2 regions of the Priestia sp. LL-8 genome follow, and region 1 is predicted to be linked to the other one. Evidence: a T-box and tRNA genes for the amino acid it is inferred to sense, from the RefSeq annotation. Region 1 holds a T-box; the other holds one or more tRNA genes.
What was found. The T-box of region 1 lies ahead of leuS (leucine--tRNA ligase). A T-box ahead of a tRNA ligase gene usually reads a tRNA of that ligase, here a tRNA-Leu.
Positions count from the first base shown of each region.

Region 1 (4,082 bases):
TAAAGGTCCCATGAACATTTCGTAAAGGCGAAGCGTATCTGCACCGTGGCTTTCTACGATTTCGTCTGGATTTACAACGTTACCTTTTGACTTACTCATTTTTTCATTGTTTTCTCCAAGAATCATACCTTGGTTAAACAGTTTCTGGAACGGCTCTTTTGTTGGAACTACGCCGATATCATATAAAAACTTATGCCAGAAACGAGCATACAATAGATGAAGAACAGCGTGTTCAGCTCCACCTATATAAATATCAACCGGCAACCATTCTTTTAATTTGTCTGCATCTGCTAACGCTTCACTGTTTGTCGGATCAATGTAGCGTAAGTAATACCAGCAGCTGCCTGCCCATTGAGGCATTGTATTTGTTTCGCGGCGCCCTTTTTTGCCCGTTTCCGGATCTACAACGTTCACCCAGTCATCAATGTTTGCTAATGGAGATTCACCTGTACCTGACGGCTTGATTTCAGTTGTTTTTGGTAAAACAAGCGGAAGCTGATCTTCAGGAACTGCAGTTGTTGTGCCATCTTCCCAATGAATAACAGGAATCGGTTCACCCCAGTAGCGCTGACGGCTGAATAACCAGTCACGCAGACGGTATGTTACTTGTTTTTCACCTTTTTCATTTGCTTGAAGCCACTGAATCATATTTGAAATTGCTTCTTCTTTATCTAGACCATTTAAGAATTCTGAATTAACGTGCTCGCCGTCGCCTGTATAAGCTTCTTTCGAAACGTCTCCACCCGCTACTACTTCTTTAATCGGCAGTTCAAATTTAACAGCAAACTCATAATCACGCTCATCATGAGCGGGAACAGCCATAATTGCACCTGTACCATAGCTCATTAGAACATAGTCAGCAATCCAAATTGGCATTCTCTCGCCGTTTACAGGGTTAATTGCATAAGCACCGGTAAATACGCCTGTTTTGTCTTTAGCTAAGTCTGTACGTTCTAAATCGCTTTTGCTTTTAATTTGATCTAAGTACGCTTCTACCGCTTCTTTTTGTTCGGCTGTTGTAATTTTTTCTACAAACGGATGTTCAGGCGCTAAAACGGCATACGTTGCCCCAAACAGCGTATCAGGACGCGTTGTAAACACAGTAAATGTGTCATCATATCCGTCGATTGTGAAGTGAACGTGAGCTCCTTCAGAGCGACCAATCCAGTTGCGCTGCATTTCTTTAATACTTTCTGGCCAATCAAGCTCATCTAAATCTTCTAGTAAACGATCTGCGTAAGCTGTGATTTTAAGCATCCACTGCTTCATTGGACGACGCTCAACCGGATGTCCCCCACGCTCACTTTTGCCGTCAATAACTTCTTCGTTCGCAAGTACTGTTCCTAGAGCAGGACACCAGTTAACAGCTACTTCATCCACGTAAGCTAAGCCCTTTTTATATAGCTGTAAGAAAATCCACTGCGTCCATTTGTAGTAGTTTGGATCAGTTGTATTAATTTCTCGCTCCCAATCGTAAGAGAAACCTAACGATTTGATTTGACGACGGAAATTATTAATGTTAAGTTCAGTGAATTCAGCCGGGTCGTTTCCTGTATCTAATGCATACTGTTCAGCAGGTAGTCCGAATGCATCCCATCCCATCGGATGAAGCACATTGTATCCTTGCATACGCTTCATACGAGATAAAATGTCCGTTGCTGTATAACCTTCTGGATGCCCAACGTGTAAACCCGCCCCAGATGGATAAGGGAACATATCTAATGCGTAAAACTTACGCTTTCCTTCATCTTCTGTTGTTCTAAATGTTTTATTTTCTTCCCAAACTTTTTGCCATTTTTGTTCGATCTTTTCATGATTAAAAGCCATACATAATCCTCCTTGTACGCTCCAGCTGTATTTAATTAAACTAAAAAACCCCTCATCCCTCAAACAAAGGGACGAGAGGTTGAATAAACTTCCCGCGGTACCACCCAAATTAGCACAATTATGTACTCACTCATTTTCCTTAACGCGGATAGACGGTAAATGTTACTTTCCTTCACATTTACAACTCCAAGGTGAGTTCATGAACGCTCGTTTGCTGACTCGCACCACCCGTCAGCTCTCTTAGCTCGCTTCGTTCATTACTATTCCTTATCATAGTTTTTACATCATACTACCTTGTATTGTAAATAATATGTTCGTAAACTGCAAGTTGTTCAACGGATTTTGTAAAAGTTTCTACACTGCAGCACTGCTTTGTTGCTAAATCTTCTCTTTCATTCTTATATATGAACAACTTCTCCCAAAAACATACATCCACGGCCAAACAAAAAAGACAGTGAGACATAACTAAATCAATCCAATTTAAAGACGAACAAATAGGATAAATGCGCTAGTATGAATCTCTTGGTTACACCGCTGTTGATTTCCGTGCAAGACTTCTCTTTCCGCGGGCAGCCAATGAGCCTCCTCGTTGCATACACTCATGCGGGATCTCACCTATTTCAGGAGTCTTTGTCTTACCCTCCACTCCACAGCTCGAAGCACCTAAACAAATGAAACCTACGTTCACCATAAACATAAAAAAATCCGAACGATTCGTCGTTCGGATCTTCCTTCACCTAAAATACTTTTATTCCAGTCTCTACTTTCTTTAGCGGCTATTATTAAATGCCAAATCCAAAAGAAAACAGGATAATCGCAAGTACAAGACCAACAAGCGGAACAATTACCGTCATAGCGGCAACTGATCCATACGCATCTTTATGAGTTTCTCCGCAAATAGAATTAATTGTGGTGACGACATAACCATTATGAGGCAATGAATCTAATACTCCAGAGGAAATAGCTACTACGCGATGGAGAGCTTCTGGATTTACACCAGCATCTAGATAGTGAGGGGCTAAAATTGGCAGTGCAATCGCCTGACCTCCTGAAGCCGAACCTGTCATCCCCGCGATAACACTCACCGCAATAGCTCCCCCAATTAACGGACTTCCTGGAATATGCGTCATGGCATCTACAGCTACTCCAAACGCGGGAACAGCCTTAGCAACCCCTCCAAAACCTACTACAGCGGCTGTATTCCCAATCGCAATTAACGCACCCAAGGTTCCTTCTGAAGCTGCATTCCAAAATCCTTTAAAATGCTTTCGGTTCACAATATAAGTGACAATGATACCACTTAAAAGTGCGACAATCAACGCAGATTGCTGAAGTGGCTTATGAAGTGCAAAAGAAATAATGAGCACGACCACAAGGGGAAGCAAACTTAATAACGGATTAGGAAGAGACTGATTTTCCGTTACTGCTGGATCTTTCTCGCGTGATACAAAACGCTCTCCATTTTTAACTGCTTTTGAAATCAAGCGCTTTAACCACCAGTAGCCGAATACAGCCATCACTACCGCTACAACTAAACTAACTTCCCATCCTGCATACGGACTAGTCTTCAAATATTCAATTGGAATCCAGTTTTGGATTTCAGGCGATCCAGCCGAGGTCATCGTAAACGTAACGGAACCGAATGCTAAAGCAGCAGGGATAAATCGCCTCGGCAAATCAGCCTGTTTGAATAAGCTTAAAGCCATTGGATAGACAGAGAATGCTACTACAAACAGACTGACTCCTCCGTATGTTAAGACCGCACAGGCAAGTACAATCGCCAACACTGCTCTTTTCATTCCTAGTTTACTGACAATCCAGCGAGAAACACTATCAGCGGCCCCGCTGTCTTCCATTACTTTTCCAAAGACGGCGCCCAATAGAAACATTAAATACCAAGAAGCAATAAATCCTGTGAAACCAGACATGTAATTTCCAACAAAATTTGCTTCTCCTTCTTTCACCAGCTGTGGAAATAAAGGCATTCCGCTTGTTAACGCAACAACTAAAGCACTGAGCGGACCTGCTATAAATAAATTCATGCCTCTCATCGTTAGTACAATGAGCAGCAATAACCCTCCAATTAATCCAATCATACTAAGCATGTTTAGCCCCCCATGAAGTCATATAATTAGAAAACGCTTACATATTTACAGGTATATACTCCTTTCTTTGCTTGTCACAACCCTTACTATATTATTAAAGGAATACCGAAGACATTCCTACGTTTATTCAGCAGTCAAAAATAAAACCAC
Region 1 is NZ_JAZAQH010000001.1:4,638,885-4,642,966, forward strand. It holds gene leuS (leucine--tRNA ligase) at 1-1,827, opposite strand, end outside; T-box leader at 1,892-2,110, opposite strand; gene U9R83_RS24190 (GntP family permease) at 2,610-3,932, opposite strand.

Region 2 (4,082 bases), 2.5 Mb from region 1:
TCCTAATAAAAACAGAACGATAAGAATGGAAAGGGATTGTGACAGGAAACATGCTAATAAATATACTAATAATGATTGTCGTATTGTACTTCATATATGTATTCGTAACTGCAGTGGTGCTGTTTTACTTCCCTTTGCACAAGGGAAAAGACTTAAAAGTAATGAATACTGAAAGTTTCTACGGGAAGAAAGAGTCCACAGACCGGGTTATGCTTTTGGAAAACGGTTATTTTTCAGGGCTTGTTCGGATGCAGATGATTCAAGAAGCGAGGCATACAATCGATATTGCGTACTTTTCCATTGGTAAAGGTCGTTCTTCGGATTTACTTATGGGCGCTTTATTCGAAGCTGCGGATCGAGGTATACGTATTCGAGTCCTGTTAGACGGGATCTCTCATGGATTAAAAGGTAAGCGAAAAAACGTTCTTTATGCTCTAGCTTTCCACAATAATATTGAATTAAAGTACTATGAGCCCTTTACTATTTTTAAACCTTGGACATGGCATAATCGTCTTCACGATAAAATAATAGTAGTGGATGGTCAATTAGGTATTAGTGGAGGACGAAATATTGGAGATAAATACTTGGCCAGTCAACCAGATAAAAATTTTGTCTATGACCGTGATGTGCTGATTTATAACACAAAGCAAGAAAGTAATAGTGTCATTCTTTCAATGGAGAAGTATGTAGAGAAATTATGGAATCATTCGTATACACGCAAAGCTTTTCCAAAGCTCAAGAAAACTAAACAATTTCGTGGTCTTTCAGGAAAAAAATTGTTGATAGATCAATACGAAGAGGCCAAAAAAGCAAACGAACCTTTTGTCCATCCTTATATTGTATGGAGAGAGGCAACGATGCCTACAAGAAAGATTTCTTTTATTACAAATCCTATTCAACGAATGAATAAAAGCCCTTTTATATGGAAAACGTTTATTAAGCTTTCCCAGCAAGCTGAAAAATCCATTGTTGTTCAAAGTCCTTATATCGTGCCAACAAAAGAGATGGAACAGTATATAGATAAGCGAGTAAAACCAAAAGTACAAAGAATTATTTTAACTAATTCTATTACATCCACTCCAAATGCTATGGCTTTTTCTGCATACTTGGGAGTAAAGAATCGCGTTATAAAAGCTGGTTCAAAGCTTTATGAATATCAAAAGCCTTATTCAATTCACGGAAAATCCGTTGTTTATGATCAGCGTTTGAGTGCAGTTGGTTCTTTTAACTTAGATTCACGTTCTGTATTTTTAAATACTGAATCCATGGTTATGGTAGATAGTGAAGAATTTGCAGCCGAGTTAACAGGAGCTATTGAAACTAAAATTTCTCACAGTATGCTTGTGGGGAATGAGGGAGAACCTGTGGATTTTAATGCGGATTCTCAAAAAAACGTGCCTCCTGTAAAATCTGCACTCCTCCATATTCTTTCGGTCTTTACGCGGTTTTGGAGACATTTTGTATAATGCTGTGTTACAGAAGAGTCTCTAAAACAAGTAGCGGAGATTAAAGAGGACTGCAGCTGGTGAAGGGAATGTGTAAAAAGCTGTGATATGCCTCACAGTTTTTTTGAAACCGCTAGTACTAGTCGTGATTCATCAAAAGCCCTATTGACGAAACTTCATATATGTTTTATTATAATATAGCGTCGTCAATAAACGAGGTTCTTTTGAAGAAATCATTTCTAGGGGCATAGTTTAAAGGTAGAACTACGGTCTCCAAAACCGTCAGTGTGGGTTCGATTCCTACTGCCCCTGCCATTTTGGAGTTTTCTTTTAATTCACACGCGGGTGTGGCGGAATTGGCAGACGCGCTAGACTTAGGATCTAGTGTCTTATGACGTGGGGGTTCAAGTCCCTTCACCCGCATCTTTGCTTTTATATATTGTGCGGAAGTAGTTCAGTGGTAGAACACCACCTTGCCAAGGTGGGGGTCGCGAGTTCGAACCTCGTCTTCCGCTTCTTTTCGAAAGCAGTTTGCATGTGCAAACTGCTTTTTTTGTTGTAGAAATAAAGATTTTTACTATGCTGTTTTTAATTAGAAATAGTTTATTAAAGCAGTGCTGCTTATACGTGTTGTTTTCGTGAATATACACATATTATTGGGGTTACATTAAAAGCTAATGAACGATACGTAAAGACATCTAATATGGTTTTTAAGATAGGGGAGAGTCCCATGGAATCTAGCTGGTTTTCAGTTATACCGTTTTTAATTGTTATTCCCATAGCTATTTTCACCAAGCAAGTACTGCCAGGGTTGTTTTTAGGCTTATTAGTAGGCGCTTATTTGATTGATCATTCGATTGTCGGAGGTGTTGAAAAGTTACTTCACTACGTTGTACAAGCTCTTAGAAATAAAAGTAATATAGAAATCGTTGTCTTTTTATACGCGTTTTCAGGGCTTATCGGAATGATTAAGATGGCTGGAGGAGTTAAAGGTTTTGTGGAAACAGCCGCAGAAAGAATTGATACAAGAAAAAAAGCTCTTATTTTAACCTATGTTTCAACCATTGGAACATTTAGTGCTCCCACATTTCGTTTTGTGACGATCGCGCCCATCATGAGAGCGTTATTGAAGAAAGTAAAAATGACGACAGCAGAACTAGGGTTTGTTATTGAAACAACTGCTACTCCTGTTATCGTCTTAATTCCCGTGGCAACTGCATTTGTAGGATATATGGTATCAATCATCCAAATGGCAATTGATCATCAAGGCATAAAACAAGACGCTTATTCTTTATTCATTCAAAGCATTCCTTATAATTTCTTTTCGATTGTAATTATTTTAGTAGGGATTTATTTGAGCTTTTTTCATCATTCAACATCTACCGCTCCTATGAAGCTGGAGGAAGAAGACGAAAAAGATTGGCATGATTGTCATCCTTGTGTATCGAAGGATTTGCCTTCTAAGCCTTGGAATTTGTTAGTACCTTTACTTGTTGTGATTTCACTCACCTTACTGTTAACATGGTGGAGTGGACATCATAAGAGCCACAGCTTTTTTGAAGCATTCATTAAAGCAGACGTGCTAGAAGCGATGGTAGTAGCTTTAATTATGACTACGTTAATTACCCTTATTTTTTTCTTGTTTCAGCGCTTTACATTACAGAATTTGCTTAATGGTTTTATCACAGGAGGCAATGACTTGATGTCCGTTATTCTGCTGTTATCGGTAGTATGGGGATTATCGGCTGTTACAGAAGACTTAGGTTTTTCAAATTTCGTGACGGCACATTCTAAGTGGATTCCTCAAATGTTTGTCACTCCGTTCATGTTTATCTTTGGAGCCGCTATTTCTTACTTTATCGGATCTGCTTGGGGAACGTGGGGGATTTTAATGCCGCTTGGCGTATCGCTTGCAAGTTCTGCAGATCTTTCTTTACCGTTGATTATCGGTGCGGTATTTGCGAGCGGTTCATTTGGAGCGTTTTCTTCACCTTTAAGCGACGATACGAATACCATCGCCAAAATATTAGATTTATCTGTTATTGAATATGCCAAATATAAATTAAAGCCAGCTTTAATTGCAGCGGGAATAACAGTTGCTTTCTACCTTGTTGTATCTTTCTTATTTTAAATGAGAAAGATAGCCGTCTATTATCAATTTTTTATTTTTTTAATTTAAAGTATGCATACAGTCCTAATGAAAGGCAGACTAGCATGATGCAAGTGAGCGGAAATAAGATAGTATTAACAAAGTGGTCATAAAACCATATATACAAAAAAAACACCTCAATCATTTTAAATCCATTCTTTCTATTTACTAGAGATCCAACTATCCGTGCTGCTTCTTCCTATTCCTTAAAAATGCGATAATTAGAAGCAGTAGGGGTATGATAGAAAATAGTGGCATATGTAAAAGATATCTCGCAACGTGTAATCCTTCATAAAGGTGTTCTTGAAAATTGCTAGCGATTGTAATCGACAAAAATAACACAATGATGCCCAAAGGATAAGCTAGACGTGAAGGCGATTTAATTTTAAACAAAGTAGCTGTACCTATTATAGAAGCATAAAACAAGATGCTAACTTTAAAATAAATCCCAATAACCATCGCGAACATAAAAAATACATCTAGACGCT
Region 2 is NZ_JAZAQH010000001.1:2,171,025-2,175,106, forward strand. It holds gene U9R83_RS11010 (phospholipase D-like domain-containing protein) at 72-1,466, shown strand; tRNA gene U9R83_RS11015 (tRNA-Trp) at 1,687-1,760, shown strand; tRNA gene U9R83_RS11020 (tRNA-Leu) at 1,787-1,868, shown strand; tRNA gene U9R83_RS11025 (tRNA-Gly) at 1,889-1,960, shown strand; gene U9R83_RS11030 (Na+/H+ antiporter NhaC family protein) at 2,176-3,576, shown strand; gene U9R83_RS11035 (GerAB/ArcD/ProY family transporter) at 3,775-4,082, opposite strand, start outside.
Region 2: it has a tRNA-Leu gene. The T-box ahead of leuS (leucine--tRNA ligase) is inferred to sense a tRNA for this amino acid. The anticodon was not compared.